Regions from separate parts of the Kitasatospora sp. NPDC090091 genome, predicted to be linked through region 2. Evidence: riboswitches for the same ligand, from Rfam matches in the RefSeq annotation. Region 2 holds a riboswitch; the other holds the start of a gene.
The links. Region 2 has a riboswitch for glycine ahead of gcvP (aminomethyl-transferring glycine dehydrogenase). Riboswitches for the same ligand answer to the same signal wherever they lie in the genome.

Region 1 (7,862 bases), on a different contig from region 2:
GGTTGACGAGTAGAACCATAGCCCGGAGTTGGACACTTGTGCAAGACAAACGTATGAGACGTGCGTGCCACTCCGGTGGTGGTGGCGGGCTAGCATGCGGCCGTGGGGATCACTGAGCAGCAGCTGCCGCCCGAGGGGCTCGCCGACGCTGAACTGACCGCCTTCGTCGAGGCCGTCCGCCGTGATGCCGGGCCGACGGCGCGGGAGTCGGGCGCCGAGGCGGTGCGCGCGGCCCAGCGGCTCCGGGTGCGGAGCCGCCCGGTGGGGCCCGAGGTCGCGGAGGTCCGGGAGATGGCGGTGGGCCGGCGCGGGCTGCCCGTCCGCCTCTACCGGTCCGCGCCCGTCCCGCACGGGGTGGTGGTGTTCCTGCACGGGGGCATGTGGACCATCGGGGACCTGGACTCGCACGACCGGCTCTGCCGCCGGCTGGCCCTGGCCACCGGTGCGGCGGTGGCGGCGGTCGACTACCGCCGCGCGCCGGAGCACCCCGCGCCGGCCGCGGTGGACGACGCGGTCGAGGCCGTCCGGTGGGCCGCCGCCGAGCAGGTCCGGGGCGGTGAGCCGCTGATCGTCATGGGCGACAGCGCTGGCGGGCATCTCGCCGCGCTGGCCTGCCTGCGCCTGCGGGACGAGGGCGGCCCGCTCCCGCAGGGCCAGGTGCTCGCGTACCCCAACACCGACCTGACCCTCTCCCACCCCAGCGTGCGGGAGAAGGGCACCGGCTGGGGGCTCTCCGCCGACGACCTGGCCTGGGGCGTCGAGGGGTGGGTGCCGGACCCGGCGCTGCGCGCCGACCCGTCGGTCAGCCCGCTGTACGCCGCCGACCACGCGGGGCTGCCGCCCGCGGTCGTGGTCACCGCCGAGCACGACCCGCTGCGCGACGAGGGCGACGCCTACGCCGCGGTGCTGGCGGCCGCGGGCGTGCCGGTCCGGCACCGCCGGGAGCCGGGCGTGGTGCACGGCTTCCTCACCATGGACACCCTCTCCCCGGCGGCCGCCGCCCTGGGCGACCGCCTGTTCGCGGACGTGGCCGAGCTGATCGCCGCAGCCGCAGCCGCAGCCGGAGCCGCGGCCGGCACCGGCACCGGGGCCGGAGCCGGGGCGTAGGCCGGCACCCGGCGGGAGGGGCCGACCGCACGCCAAAGCCCCCGGGCGCACGGGCGCTCCGGGGGCTCGGGCCGGGGAGTGCGGACGCGGGAACGGCCGGGTAAGGCCGCAGGCGTCAGCACTCGATGACGTTCACGGCGAGGCCGCCGCGCGAGGTCTCCTTGTACTTGATCTTCATGTCCGCGCCGGTCTCCTTCATGGTCTTGATCGCCTTGTCGAGGGAGACGTGGTGCCGGCCGTCGCCGCGCAGCGCCATCCGGGCCGCGGTGACGGCCTTCACGGACGCCATGCCGTTGCGCTCGATGCACGGGATCTGGACCAGGCCGCCGACCGGGTCGCAGGTGAGGCCGAGGTTGTGCTCGATGCCGATCTCGGCGGCGTTCTCGACCTGCTCGGGGCTGCCGCCGAGGACCTCGGCGAGGCCGCCGGCCGCCATCGAGCAGGCGGAGCCCACCTCGCCCTGGCAGCCGACCTCGGCGCCGGAGATGGAGGCGTTCTCCTTGAAGAGCATGCCGATCGCACCGGCCGAGAGGAGGAAGCGGACGATGCCGTCCTCGTCGGCGCCCGGGATGAAGTTCAGGTAGTAGTGCAGAACGGCGGGGATGATCCCGGCCGCGCCGTTGGTGGGCGCGGTGACCACCCGGCGGCCGGAGGCGTTCTCCTCGTTGACCGCCATCGCGTAGAGGGTCACCCACTCCATCGCGTTGGCCGGGCCGATGCCCTCGGCGCGCAGCGCGCGGGCGGCCGTGGCGGCGCGGCGGCGGACCTTGAGGCCGCCGGGCAGGATGCCCTCGCGGGACATGCCGGCCCGGACGCACTCCTGCATCACGCGCCAGATCTCCAGCAGGCCGGCCCGGATCTCCTCCTCGGTGCGCCAGGCCTTCTCGTTCTCCAGCATCAGGCCGGAGATGGACAGGCCGGTCTCCCGGGTGAGGCGCAGCAGCTCCTCGCCGGTGCGGAAGGGGTAGCGGAGCGCGGTGTCGTCGGGCTTGACCCGCTCCGCGCCGATGGCGTCCTCGTCGACCACGAAGCCGCCGCCGACCGAGTAGTAGGTCTTCTCCAGCAGGGTGGAGCCGTCGGCAGCGAAGGCCCACAGGGTCATGCCGTTGGCGTGGTACGGGAGCGAGCGGCGCCGGTGCAGGACCAGCTGGGTGTCCGGGTCGAAGTCGACGGCGTGGCTGCCGAGCAGGTGGATCCGCTTCTCGGCGGTGATCCGCTCGACGTCCCGGTCGGCCTGGTCGACGTCGACGGTGCGCGGGGAGTTGTTCTCCAGGCCCAGCAGCACCGCCTTGGGGGTGCCGTGGCCGTGCCCGGTGGCGCCGAGCGAGCCGAACAGCTCGGCACGCACGCCCGCCACGTCCGTCAGCAGGCCCTCCGACTTCAGGCGGCGGGCGAACATCCGGGCGGCGCGCATCGGGCCGACGGTGTGGGAGCTCGACGGGCCGATGCCGATGGAGAAGAGGTCGAAGACGCTGATGGCCACGGAGGACGTCCTTGTCTGGTCTCGTGGAAGGACAGGCAGGCGGGGGGCTGGCGGGCAGGGGCCGGCACGGGACGGGGCACCGCGCGCACTGTCCAGTGTGCGCGGTGCCCCGGAAACTACGGGTGGCGCGGCGGGGTGAGGCCGGTCACCTGGGCCCGAACGGTCGGGTCAGAGGTTCGGGTACAGCGGGTACTTGTCGGCGAGGGCGGTGACCCGGGCCTTCAGCGCGGCGGCGACGGTCTCGTCGAAGGCCGGCTTCAGGGCCTCGGCGATGATGTCGGCGACCTCGCGGAAGTCCTCGGCCTGGAAGCCGCGGGTGGCCAGCGCCGGGGTGCCGATCCGCAGGCCGGAGGTGACCATCGGCGGGCGCGGGTCGTTCGGGATGGCGTTGCGGTTGACCGTGATGCCGACCTCGTGCAGGCGGTCCTCGGCCTGCTGGCCGTCGAGCTGGCTGTTGCGCAGGTCGACCAGGACCAGGTGCACGTCGGTGCCGCCGGAGAGCACGGAGGCGCCGGCCTCGGCGACGTCCGCCCGGAGCAGGCGCTCGGCGAGGATGCGGGCGCCGTCCAGGGTGCGCTGCTGGCGCTCCTTGAACTCCTCCGAGGCGGCGACCTTGAAGGCGACCGCCTTGCCGGCGATCACGTGCTCCAGCGGACCGCCCTGCTGGCCGGGGAAGACCGCGGAGTTGATCTTCTTGGCCCACTCGGCCTTGGAGAGGATGACGCCGCCGCGCGGGCCGCCCAGGGTCTTGTGGGTGGTCGTGGTGACCACGTCCGCGAACGGCACCGGGTTGGGGTGCAGGCCCGCGGCGACCAGGCCGGCGAAGTGCGCCATGTCGACCATCAGCAGGGCGCCGACCTCGTCCGCGATGCGGCGGAACTCGGCGAAGTCCAGCTGGCGCGGGTAGGCGGACCAGCCGGCGATGATCAGCTTCGGCTGGTGCTCCTTGGCGAGGCGCTCGACCTCGGCCATGTCGACCTGGCCGGACTTCTCGTCCACGTGGTACGCGGCCACGTTGTAGAGCTTGCCGGAGAAGTTGATCTTCATGCCGTGGGTCAGGTGGCCGCCGTGGGCCAGGCTCAGGCCCAGGATGGTGTCGCCCGGCTGGATCAGCGCGAACATGGCGGCGGCGTTGGCCTGCGCGCCGGAGTGCGGCTGGACGTTGGCGTGCTCGGCGCCGAACAGGGCCTTGATCCGGTCGATCGCGATCTGCTCGACGACGTCGACGTGCTCGCAGCCGCCGTAGTAGCGGCGGCCGGGGTAGCCCTCGGCGTACTTGTTGGTCAGCACCGAGCCCTGGGCCTCCATGACCGCCACCGGGGCGAAGTTCTCGGAGGCGATCATTTCCAGGGTGGTCTGCTGGCGGTGCAGCTCGGCGTCGACCGCGGCGGCGATCTCCGGGTCGAGAGCGTGCAGGGACTGGTTGAGAACCGTCATGGTGTGGTCTTCCCGGGAGGAGGGAGTACGGGAGGGCGGGTCCGGCGCCGGGGCGGCCGCGGTGCGGCGGCCGCCCCGGCGGGGGCTCAGGCCTGCGGGTTGGTCAGCGCGTCGTACTCGGCGGCGCTCAGCAGCTCGTCGGTGGCCTCGACGCGGACCTTGAACAGCCAGCCGCCCTCGAACGGGGCGCTGTTGACCAGCGAGTTGTCGTCCAGGACGTCCTGGTTGACCTCGGTGACCTCACCGGTGACCGGGGAGTACAGGTCGCTGACCGACTTGGTCGACTCCAACTCGCCACAGGTCTCACCGGCGGTCACGGTCTCGCCGACCTCGGGCAGCTGCACGTAGACGATGTCACCGAGCGCGTCGGCCGCGTGCTTGGTGATGCCGACCGTGGAGACACCGTCCTCGGCGGCGGTCAGCCACTCGTGCTCCTTGGTGTACTGCAGGTGCTGGGGGTTGCTCATGGCGTCATTCTCCAGGATGGGAAGCGGGTACGACGAAGCGGCCCGTCGGGCGGACACGCCTCGGGAAGGGGGAAGGGGTCAGCGAGCGCGCTTGTAGAAGGGCAGCGCCACGACCTGGACCGGCTCGTGCTTGCCGCGCACGTCCACCGCGACGGTGGAGCCGGGGGCGGCGTGCGCCGCGTCCACGTACGCGATCGCGATCGGCTTGCCCAGCGTGGGGGAGGGGGCGCCGGAGGTGATCCGGCCGATCGGCTCGCCCTCGGTGGAGACCACGGTGTACTCGGCGCGCGGGACCCGCTTGCCCTCGGAGACCAGGCCGACCAGGACCCGCGGCGGGTTGGCCTCGGCCTCGGCGGCGGCCTTCTCCAGCGCCTTCCGGCCGACGAACGCGCCCTCGTTGGTGGTCTTGTCGAAGCGGACCACCCGGCCGAGGCCGGCGTCGAACGGGGTCAGCTCGGTGGAGAGCTCGTGCCCGTACAGCGGCATGCCGGCCTCCAGGCGCAGCGTGTCGCGGCAGGACAGGCCGCAGGGGACGAGGCCGCGGTCGGCGCCGGCCTCGGTCAGGGCGTTCCAGATCTGCTCGGCGTCGCCCGGGTTGCAGAAGATCTCGAAGCCGTCCTCGCCGGTGTATCCGGTGCGGGCGAGCAGCACGTCGCGGCCGGCCACCTGGGCCGGGAGGATGGCGTAGTACTTGAGGCCGGGCAGGTCGGCCTCGGTGGTGGCGGCCAGGATGCCGGTGGCCTCCGGGCCCTGGACGGCGATCAGCGCGTAGGTGTCGCGGTCGTCGGTGACGACGGCGTCGTAGCCCTTGGCGCGGGCGATCAGCTCGTCCAGCACCAGCTGGGCGTTGGAGGCGTTGGCGACGACCAGGAAGGCGTCCTCGCGCAGGCGGTAGACGATCAGGTCGTCCAGGATGCCGCCGTCCTCGGCGCAGATCATGGTGTAGCGGGCGCGGAGCACGCCGAGCGCGGAGACGAAGCCGACCAGCGCGTGGTCCAGCATCTCGCCGGCCTGCGGGCCGGTGACGGTGATCTCGCCCATGTGGGAGAGGTCGAACAGACCGGCCTTGGTGCGGACGGCGAGGTGCTCCTCGCGCTCGCTGCCGTAGCGCAGCGGCATGTCCCAGCCGGCGAAGTCGGTCATGGTGGCGCCGAGACGGCGGTGCAGCGCGTCGAGCGCGGTGAGGCGGAGGGACGACATGGCCTGGAACTCCTCGGTCTGGGCACTCAGGGGTGCGCACGCCGGACCGGACCCGCTCGGGGAGGGACCTGACCTGCGCGCGGGCATGCGGCGGCTGGGTCTCCCCATCTGTCGTCGAACCTGAGAGCTTCACCGCAACACGGGCCCGCAGCTGTTTCCAGCTAACAGGACAGCATGGCGGCTTGCACCGTGGGTGGGCGCGCGACATGGCCGTGCGCCGCTTTCCAGATCTGCCTAACCCGTGCGGTAGGGGGGCCTGAGAGATTCCGGGGAGGACTTGCTCCTTCGGCGCCGGCTGTGCCGCCCCTCGGGGCGGCACTCCGGACTCTCCCGCGCGGGTTCGAGCGGCCGGTATGGAGTTTGGGATCGGCCGCCGCGGGAACGCGTGGCCGCGCACATCATGGCACGTCCGGCGCCCGGGCGGGAGAGGGGCCCCGGTCGGCCCGCTAGGCTGCACGCGTCGACGAGCCAGTGAGGCGGTACTAGGGGCACATGGGGTACCCGGTGGAGCAGCAGCAGGGGTGGGGCGGCCCGGATTCGGCGCCGCCGGGCGGGGGATGGCCCGCCAACGAGCTGGAGCAGGTGCTCACCGCCGCGCTCGGCGATCCGGGCGCGACCCCGCGGGTGATCGAGGTGCTGGCCCGCAGCCAGGTGTGGGTCCCGCTGCCGGCCGGGGCCGACCCGCAGGGCCAGGCGCTGGACCTGCCGACCATCGAGCTGGCCGGCGACCCGTACGTACCGGTCTTCTCCTCGCAGGAGGTGTTCCTGCAGCAGGCCCCGGGGATGGCCTTCGCGATCGCGCCGGTCTGGGAGTTCGCCCGCGGACTGCCGCTGGGCGTGGGCATCGCGGTGAACCCGGAGGCGGCGGTCGGCATCCCGGTGCCGCCGGAGGGCGTGGCCGAGCTGCGGCGCGGGCCGCGTGAGGACCGGTGGGACGACCCTGCCGCGCCGACCGGCGGGCGGGTGGCGCTGCGCGAGCCGGTGCCCGGCGAGGACCCGGAGGCCTTCCTGGCCGCCTGCCGCGCCGAGCTCTCGGCGCTGCCGGGCGTGCTGACCGCCCGGCGGGCGCTGGCCAGTGTCGAGGGCGAGCCGACCGTGATGTTCGTCGGCGTCCAGCTGGACCCGGTGGCCCCGGCCGACCCGGCCGTGGTGAACGGCGCGCTGGGCCGGGCGCTGGGAACCGCGCCGCTGCCCGGTGGCGTCCACCTCGTGCTGCTCGACCTTGCGGAGGACCCCGTGGTCGAGTGGTTGCTCAACCGGGTCCAGCCGTTCTACACACGGATGTGACGCACCCCTCCCCGCCCGCGGTCGGGCGGCCCGCGCAAGGGTCGGAGGGGTCAGGCAGGCACGTCGGCATGGCGGTGGTGGGTGGCGCCCCATAGGGTGCGTGCAGACACTCCGCCGGGGCCGGCGGCCAGGCGAGGGAAGAAGAGGCGCAGCGAGGTGGGCGCATGAGTGCGGGAGCGGTAGCGGGCGGTGCACCGGGGCCCTGGGGCCAGGCACCCGCCGGGCGCCCCGGCGCGGATCCGAGGGCCCTGGAGCACGCCCTGCGCGAGGTCGCGCCGGAACGCTGGGAGGCGTACGAGGCGCTGCTGCAGGCGCTGGCCGACGGCCAGGTCTGGATGCTGCTCTGGCACGGGACGCCGGGGAGCCCGGACGCCCAGTACGGGAACATGGAGATCAGCGGCCACGGCTACGCGCCGGCGGTCACCTCGCCCGAGCAGCTCGCGGCCTCCGGCTGGACGCGGGCGCACGAGGTGATCTCCGGGCGCGAGATCGCCGCCTCGCTCTACCGGACCCGCTGGGGCCTCTGGCTGAATCCGCACGCCCCCGGCGGCGGCGTCGGGGTGCCCTGGGCGGACCTGCGGCGGATCGCGGCCGGACTGGACCGGCTGCCGGCCGGGCCGCTGAAGCTGAGTGAGCCGCAGGTGCCGGCGCAGCAGTTCTTCGCGCTGCTGGAGCGCCAGGCGGTCGAGGTGCGGGCGGTCCGCTCGCTCCGCCGCGCCTGGGTGCAGCCCTCGGTGGGGGAGCCGTACCTGGCCATCGGTCTGGACCTGTACGAGAGTTCGCCGCCGACCGTGGAAGCCGTCCGGGCGCTGATGCAGCGGGCGATCGCGGTCGCGCCGGAGGGGCTGGCCGTCTCCACGGTGGCGATGGGGGACGAGTAC
Region 2 (7,862 bases):
GGCGTGGTGGTAGGCGCGGACGGCCAGCAGGCCGGCCAGCTCGCCCTGGGAGCCGGCGTTCGGCTGGATCGACACGGCGTCGTAGCCGGTCACCTCGACCAGCTGCTGCTCCAGCTGGCGGATCAGGGTCAGGAAGCCCTGCGCCTGGTCGATCGGCGCGAACGGGTGCAGCTGGCCGAACTCCGGCCAGGTCACCGGCTCCATCTCGGTGGTCGCGTTGAGCTTCATGGTGCAGGAGCCCAGCGGGATCATGCCGCGGTCCAGCGCGTAGTCGCGGTCCGACAGGCGGCGCAGGTAGCGCAGCATGGCGGTCTCGGAGCGGTGGCTGTGGAAGACCGGGTGGGTCAGGTACTCGTCCTCGCGCAGCAGCGCGGCCGGCAGCGCGTCGGCGCTCTCCGCGACCTCCACGCCCTCGACGCCGAACGCGGCCCAGACGCCCGCCAGGTGCTCGCGGGTGGTGGTCTCGTCGGCGGAGACCGAGATCCGGTCCTCGCCGTCCTGGTGGACGTTGATGCCGTTGGCGCGCGCGGCAGCGGCGATCTCGGCGGCGCGGCCGGGGACGACCGCGGTCACGGTGTCGAAGAACTCGCCGTGCAGCAGCTCGACGCCGCCGGCCCGCAGGCCCTCGGCGAGGGCGGCGGCGTAGCGGTGGGTGCGGCGGGCGATGTCGGCCAGGCCGTCCGGGCCGTGGTAGACGGCGTACATCGAGGCCATCACGGCCAGCAGCACCTGGGCGGTGCAGATGTTGCTGGTGGCCTTCTCCCGGCGGATGTGCTGCTCACGGGTCTGCAGCGCCAGGCGGTAGGCGCGGTTGCCGTCGGCGTCGACCGAGACGCCGACCAGGCGGCCCGGGAGCGAACGGGCGTACTCGGCGCGGACCGAGAGGTAGCCGGCGTGCGGGCCGCCGAAGCCCATCGGCACGCCGAAGCGCTGCGAGGTGCCGCAGGCGATGTCGGCGCCCAGCGAGCCCGGGGACTTCAGCAGGGTCAGCGCCAGCAGGTCGGCGGCGACGGCGACGATCGCGCCGAGGCCGTGCGCCTGCTCGATGACGGCGGTGAGGTCGCGGACCACACCGGTGGCGCCCGGGTACTGCAGCAGCACGCCGAAGACGCCGCGCTCGGCGACCTCGGCCGGGATGCCCTCGGACAGGTCGGCGACGACGACCTCGACACCGGTCGGCACGGCGCGGGTGTTGATCACCGCGATGGTCTGCGGCAGGGTCTCGGCGTCGACCAGGAAGACGCCGCCCTTGACCTTGGTGACGCGGCGGGCCAGGGCCATCGCCTCGGCGGCCGCGGTGCCCTCGTCCAGCAGCGAGGAGCCGGAGGTGGGCAGGCCGGTCAGGTCGGAGACCAGGGTCTGGAAGTTGAGCAGCGCCTCCAGGCGGCCCTGCGAGATCTCCGGCTGGTACGGCGTGTACGCGGTGTACCAGGCCGGGTTCTCCAGGACGTTGCGCAGGATCACCGGCGGGGTGAAGGTGCCGTAGTAGCCCAGACCGATCATCGGCTGGAGCACCTGGTTGCGGCCGGCCAGCTCGCGCAGCTCGGCCAGGACCTGGGCCTCGCTGCGGCCGGCGGGCAGGTCCAGGCCGGTGATGGAGCGGATCGCCTCGGGCACGGCGGTGGCGGCGAGCTCGTCCAGCGAGCCGTAGCCGACCTGCGCCAGCATCTTCTCCTGCGCGGCGGCGTCGGGGCCGATGTGGCGGTTCTCGAAGGGGCTGGCCAGCTCAAGTTCGGTGAGGGTCGAGGCGCTGGTGGGGCGTCCCGCGTTCGGCTGGGCGTTCATGTGGTCGAGGCCTCCTGGTCACGGACCGGCGGGGGTACGCACGCCGGGCGGCTTCGCCGCTGCGGACAACAGCGGTTCGGCCCGACGGACGAACCCGACAGGCCTCCCCCTCTGTCATCGGGACCTGAGAGCTTCGCCCGCACGGGGCGCGGGGGCGACCCGTCGGCTTGCACCGTCGGTGAGGGTGGTCGCCACCGGCTCCCTCGCCGGCAGTCCTGCCCTGCTTTCCAGAGTGACCTATCCCACACGGTACGGATGCCTGAGAGATTCCGGGGAGGAGTTGCTCCTTCGGCGCCCCGACCAGCGTTTTCCGACGTCGGGGACTCTCCCGAGCGGGCTCGGCGGTCGCGCCCAGGGTACCAGCGGGAGGCGGTTCGATCACGGGTGTGCCGGGTCACTCGACCGCCGCACGGGTGACCCGTACGGAGCAGCGCGGGGCCCGTCCGGCGGCTCCCCGGTCGCGGGCGTCCGGTTCATGGCTTTTGGTGTGAAGTGGCGGTGTCGGACGGGCGGGCCGGCCGTCGGCCTGCGGGAGTTCCGCAGGCGCAGCGCACGGGAGGAAAGAGTGCAGACCGATATCGACCCCCGGGACCTCATCGGCCACAAGGCGGTCGACCGCAACGGAGACAAGATCGGCACGGTCGACGAGGTGTACCTGGACGACGCCACCGGGCAGCCCGAGTGGGCCGCCGTCCGGACCGGCATCTTCGGCCGGGACGCCTTCGTCCCCCTGACCACGAGCGAGTTCGCCGGCGACGAGCTGAGGGTGCCGTACGACAAGTCGCTGGTGAAGGAGTCACCCGACTTCGGTGTGGGCCAGCACCTGTCGCCCGCCCAGGAGCTCCAGCTGTACCGCTACTACGGGCTGGACACCGCGGTGGACGGCACCCCGTCGAACGGGGCGGGCTCCGGCTCGCAGCCCGCCGACCTGGACTTCGGCACCGTGCCCGCCGGCACGGCCGCGGCTGCCGGTACCGCCGCGGCCGCCACCAAGCCGTCCGCCTTCCACTCGGCCGACACGGCCGCCCCCGCCCACCACACCACCCCGGCGGCCGACCTCGGCAAGCCGTCCGAACCTGCCACGGAGGCCCACGTGCGGACCCTCGACAGCACCGCACCGGCCGCCGCCCCGGCGACACCGGCGACCCCCGAGCCGCGTCCGCAGGTCTCGGTCCCGACCGCCCCGGCGGTGCCCGTCGCGGCGACGACGGCCACCCCGGACACGACGGCCCCCGCCGCTCCTCTGGAGATCACTTGCCGCGAGGAGCGGCTGGACATCACCACCGAGTGGCACGTGCTCGGTACCGCGAAGCTGCGCAAGTACGTCACCAGCGAACCGGTCGAGCGCCGGGTGCCGGTGGTGCGCGAGCGGGTCCGGGTCGAGCGGATGCCGGTCGGCGAGGCGGAGCGGGCCGCGCTCAGCGACAAGGAGATCACCGAGGCGGTGGAGGAGGTGACGCTCCGCGAGGAGCGGCCGGTGGTCCGCAAGTACCTGGCCCCGATCGAGCGGGTGCGCCTGGTGGTCGAGCGGTACACCGCCGAGGAGGTGGTCCGGGACGAGCTGCGCCGCGAGCAGGTCGAGGTGCACGACGACACCGTCTCCGCCGCCTCCGACCGCTCTGCCTCCGACCATTCGGGCTCCAACCACGCGAGCTCCGGCCACTCCGCCGCCCCCGGGTCGCCTCCCTCGGCCTCGGCCGAGCACTCGTCGCCCAATGCCTCGTCCCACCCGGCCCCCCTCAGGCCGCTGGCCTGACCTCTCCTCCTCCCCACTCCGCCCGAAGGACCCCGGCCCCGCCCGGGGTCCTTCGACTTTGCCAAAGCTTCACCGATCGATATTTGACACAATGAAGTATCTCCCGGCATGGTTGCTTCAGTTCATTCACTATGTACGGGAGGAAGCAACCGTGAGTGAGGCACCCCAGCCCACCACCGCGGCCGAGAAGCAGAGCAGCGCCCGGGTCCTGCCGGCCCTGATTCTGGCGATGCTGTCGTTCAGCGTGGTGCAGACCGCGGTCGTCCCGATCCTGCCCTCGCTGGCCAAGGAGCTCAGCGTCTCCGGCTCCAGCATCACCTGGCTGATGACGGCCAACCTGCTCTCCGCCGCCGTGCTCACCCCCCTGTTGGGCCGGTTCGGCGACCTGCGCGGCCGCAAGCCGATGCTGCTGATCTCGCTGACCGGCCTGGTGGCCGGCTCCGCACTGGCCGTCAGCACCCACTCCTTCACCTGGCTGGTCGTCGCCCGCGTCCTCCAGGGCGCCGGCGGTGGCGTGCTCCCGCTGGCCATCAGCATCGTCCGCGACGAGCTGCCGAAGCAGAAGGTCACCGGCGGCGTCGCCGCCATCAGCGCCTCGATGGGCGTCGGCAGCGGCCTCGGCCTGGTCGCCACCGGTCTCCTGCTGGAGCACTGGAGCTACAAGTCCATCTTCTGGATGGGCCTGGTCTTCGGCCTGATCGCGGTCGCCCTGGTCGCCCTGCGGGTGCCCACCGACCCGGTCACCGACAAGGACGGCGGCGCCGACCCGCTCGGCGCGATCACCCTGGCCGGCTGGCTCTCCGCCCTGCTGGTCGCGGTAAGCCAGGGCAACAACTGGGGCTGGACCTCCACCCGCACGCTCGGCCTGTTCGCCCTCGCCGCCGTGGTCGCCCTGATCTGGGGCGTCATCGAGGTCAAGGTGAAGCACCCGCTGGTGGACATGAAGATGATGTCCCGCCCGGCCGTCGCCTTCACCAACCTCGCCGGCCTGCTGATCGGCTTCGGCATGTACGGCTCGTTCATGGTGATCAGCAACTTCGCCCAGACCCCGGAGAAGCTCACCCACTACGGCTTCACCGCCACCGTGCTGCACGCCGGTGTGATGCTGCTGCCGTCCGCGATCGGCTCGATGGTCGCCGCCCCGCTGGGCGCCCTGCTGATCGCCCGCCGCGGTCCGCGCCTGCCGCTGGTCCTCGGTGGCGTCCTCGGCGCCGTCGCGATGGCCTACCTGGCCCTCCGCCACAGCCACGAGGGCGACATCTACACCGCCTCGGCGATCTTCGGTCTGGGCATCGGCCTCGCCTTCTCGGCCATGCCGGCCTACATCAACGGCGCCGTCCCGGTCGAGCAGAGCGGCATCGCCAACGGCATGAACGCCGTGCTCCGCACCGTCGGCGGCGCGATCGGCACCGCGGTCATGGCCGCCATCCTGACCGGTGACACCATGAAGCTCCCGATCCCCGTCACGCTGCCCACCCTGGACGCCTACAAGCACGCGTTCTGGGTCGCCGCCGCGGTCTGCGCGGTCGCCGGCGCCGTGCCGTTCATGATCCGCACGATCAAGCCCACCGCCACCGTCACCGCCGGCAACGAGACGGCGGACCTCGGTTCCAGCCCCGCGCTGGCCAAGACCGACGCCTGACGAGGCGTCCACCCCCGCGCTCAGGGACAGGGCGCGGGGGAACCGGTCCCCGAGCGGTCGACGAGGGCATCACGACCGCCGAGGCCGGCACTGCAAACGGCCCCACCCGGCTCCCCCTGCCGGGTGGGGCCGCTTCGCGTCCTCAGCCCTCCCCCGCCGGGTCCGCACCGGGGGAGCCCTCCGGTCCGGGCGACTCACCCGGCCCGGCGGCCCCGCCGCCGGGCCCGCCCTCATCGGACCCGCCGTCACCCGGCTCACCGTCACCGGGCTCGCCCCAGCCCGCGTCCCGGCGCAGCGGCAGCGGCCGGGCCGGCTCCAGCACCGGATCGTCCACCGCGAAGGTCCGCACCCGCCCGGGCCCGCTCCACGGCGTCTCGAACCGGACCGTCACCCGCCCGACCCCGCTGCCCTGCACCCAGCCGGGGCCGAACTCGTCGTGGTGCACGTCCTGCCCGGGCATCCAGTGCCGCACCACGGCCTCCTCCTCCGCCGTCCCGTGCTCCTCCCCGGTCGGCGCCGGGTGCTCTTCGGCGGCCGCCTCCTCCCGCTCCGCCTGGGCGAAGAGGTCCTCCTGGGTGTAGTCGGCCAGCTGGGAGACCCCCACGCCGAGCAGCCGCACCCCGCCGGTGATGTCCACCTGGGAGGCCAACCGGCGCGCGGTCTCCGTGATCACCGCCTCGTCGTCCGTCGGACCGCGCAGCGTCTCCGAACGGGTCAGCGTGGAGAAGTCGAAGCGCCGGACCTTCAGCACCACCGTCCGCCCCGACCGGCCGGCCGCACGCAGCCGCCGCACGCACCGCGCGGCCAGCACGTCCACCTCGCGCAACACCCGCTCACGGTCGGCGAGGTCCACCTCGAAGGTGTCCTCCACCGAGACCGACTTCGCGTCCTGGTCGGCCACCACCGGCCGGTCGTCGAACCCCGTCGACATCTGGTGGACGCCGACACCGTGCGACCGCCCGAGCAGCTGCACCAGCTCGGCCTCCCCCGCCTCCGCGAGGTCGGCCACCGTGTTCAGCCCCGCACGGCGCAGCACCTGCTCGGTGGCCGGGCCGATGCCCGGCAGGGCCCGCACCGGCATCGGCCCGAGCACCGCCCGCTCCTCGCCCGGCTCGATCAGCACCAGCCCGTCCGGCTTGGCCTGCTCGGAGGCGATCTTGGCCATCAGCTTGGACCCGGCGGCGCCGACCGAGGCGGTCAGCCCGGTGCGCCGCTGGATGTCGGCCCGCAGGTCCTCCGCGAGGGCCAGCACCAGCCGCTCCCCCGTCCCGTGGTCCGCCTCCGCCAGCACCGGCCCGTACGGGCCCGCCTCCAGGTCGACGAACGCCTCGTCCAGGCTGAGCGGCTGGACCAGCGGCGACAGCTCCCGCAGCAGGCCCATCACGATCTCGCTGACCTGCCGGTAGGCCTCGAACCGTCCGGCCAGGAACGCCGCGTTCGGGCAGAGCCGGCGCGCCTGCGCCATCGGCATCGCCGAGTGCACCCCGAACCGCCGCGCCTCGTACGAGGCCGTCGAGACGACCCCGCGCCCGCCCAGGCCGCCGACGATCACCGGCTTCCCGCGCAGGCTCGGCTTGGCCGCCTGCTCCACCGCTGCGAAGAAGGCGTCCATGTCGAGGTGGATGATGCTCGGCAGCGACCGCACCTGCCGATCATGCCGCACGGGTCCGACAGTCCGTGCGAACCGCGGCCCGCGGCCGCTGCGCCGCGCCCACTGCCGCGCCGGCCCGGACGGCCCGCGCCGGCACCGACAGCCCGGGCGCGCGCGGCCGGGCGCTACGGCCGGGCGTTACGGCCGGGCGTTACGGCCGGGCCGCGGCCGCCGCGTCGGCCAGCGCGCGGGGGATGCCCTCCTCCTTGGGCCCGAGGAAGACCGGGTCCGGCCGCATCAGCACGTTCAGCGCCGCCTTGCCCGCCCCGGGGATCTCGCGCACCCCGCCGTACAGCCAGGTGACGTCGCGCCACTCGGGCACACCCACCGCGTACGAGTCGATGCCGGCCGCCTCGCAGAGCGCCAGCGCCCGCCGGACGTGGAAGTCCTGACTCACCAGGACCGCCCGGTCCACGCCGAAGATCCGGTGCGCCCGGGTGCAGGAGTCCCAGGTGTCGAAGCCCGCGTAGTCGCCGACCACCCGGATCTGCGGCACACCGTGCTCGATCAGGTAGCCGCGCATCGCGTCGGTCTCGTCGTAGCTGTCGCGCCCGTTGTCCCCGGTGACCAGGATCGCCTGCACCTTCTGCGCCCGGTACAGGTCGACCGCCGCGTCCAGCCGGTGCGCCAGGTAGGGCGAGGGCTTGCCGTCGAACAGCCCGGCGCCGAACACCACCGCCACCGGGGCGCTCGGCGCGCTCGCCACCGTGCCGACCCGGTCCCCCGCCGCGATCCACAGCCAGGCGCTCGGCGCCAGCGCCAGCGCGCAGCCGGCGGTGACGAGTTGGAACAGCCGCCGCTGGGTGCGCCGCTGCCGCAGCCGCACCCCGAGCCGGCGCACCCGCCGCACCGTCAGGTCGATCACTCCCGCGCCGCCCCGCACGTTCCCTCCCCCGCTCGGTGCGCCGGTTCCCCCGGTGCGCCCGGCCTGTTCGATTCCACCAGGCACGACGAGGCCGCGGGCCCGGACGGTTCCCCGTCCGGGCCCGCGGCCTCGTCCTTCGCTCGATCAGTCCGGCGGTCAGACC

Region 1: another riboswitch for glycine. It lies ahead of gcvT (glycine cleavage system aminomethyltransferase GcvT); the one in region 2 lies ahead of gcvP (aminomethyl-transferring glycine dehydrogenase).

What each region holds. Positions count from the first base shown of each region.
Region 1 is NZ_JBIVDY010000005.1:58,754-66,615, reverse strand. It holds gene ACIPSC_RS10225 (alpha/beta hydrolase) at 103-1,107, shown strand; gene ACIPSC_RS10220 (L-serine ammonia-lyase) at 1,223-2,590, opposite strand; gene glyA (serine hydroxymethyltransferase) at 2,759-4,027, opposite strand; gene gcvH (glycine cleavage system protein GcvH) at 4,114-4,494, opposite strand; gene gcvT (glycine cleavage system aminomethyltransferase GcvT) at 4,573-5,694, opposite strand; glycine riboswitch at 5,929-6,037, opposite strand; gene ACIPSC_RS10200 (enhanced serine sensitivity protein SseB) at 6,187-6,981, shown strand; gene ACIPSC_RS10195 (enhanced serine sensitivity protein SseB C-terminal domain-containing protein) at 7,146-7,862, shown strand, end outside.
Region 2 is NZ_JBIVDY010000011.1:301,040-308,901, forward strand. It holds gene gcvP (aminomethyl-transferring glycine dehydrogenase) at 1-1,785, opposite strand, end outside; glycine riboswitch at 2,023-2,126, opposite strand; gene ACIPSC_RS21200 (PRC and DUF2382 domain-containing protein) at 2,351-3,541, shown strand; gene ACIPSC_RS21205 (MFS transporter) at 3,693-5,183, shown strand; gene ACIPSC_RS21210 (DNA polymerase IV) at 5,326-6,828, opposite strand; gene ACIPSC_RS21215 (vancomycin high temperature exclusion protein) at 6,986-7,699, opposite strand; gene ACIPSC_RS21220 (MerR family transcriptional regulator) at 7,856-7,862, opposite strand, start outside.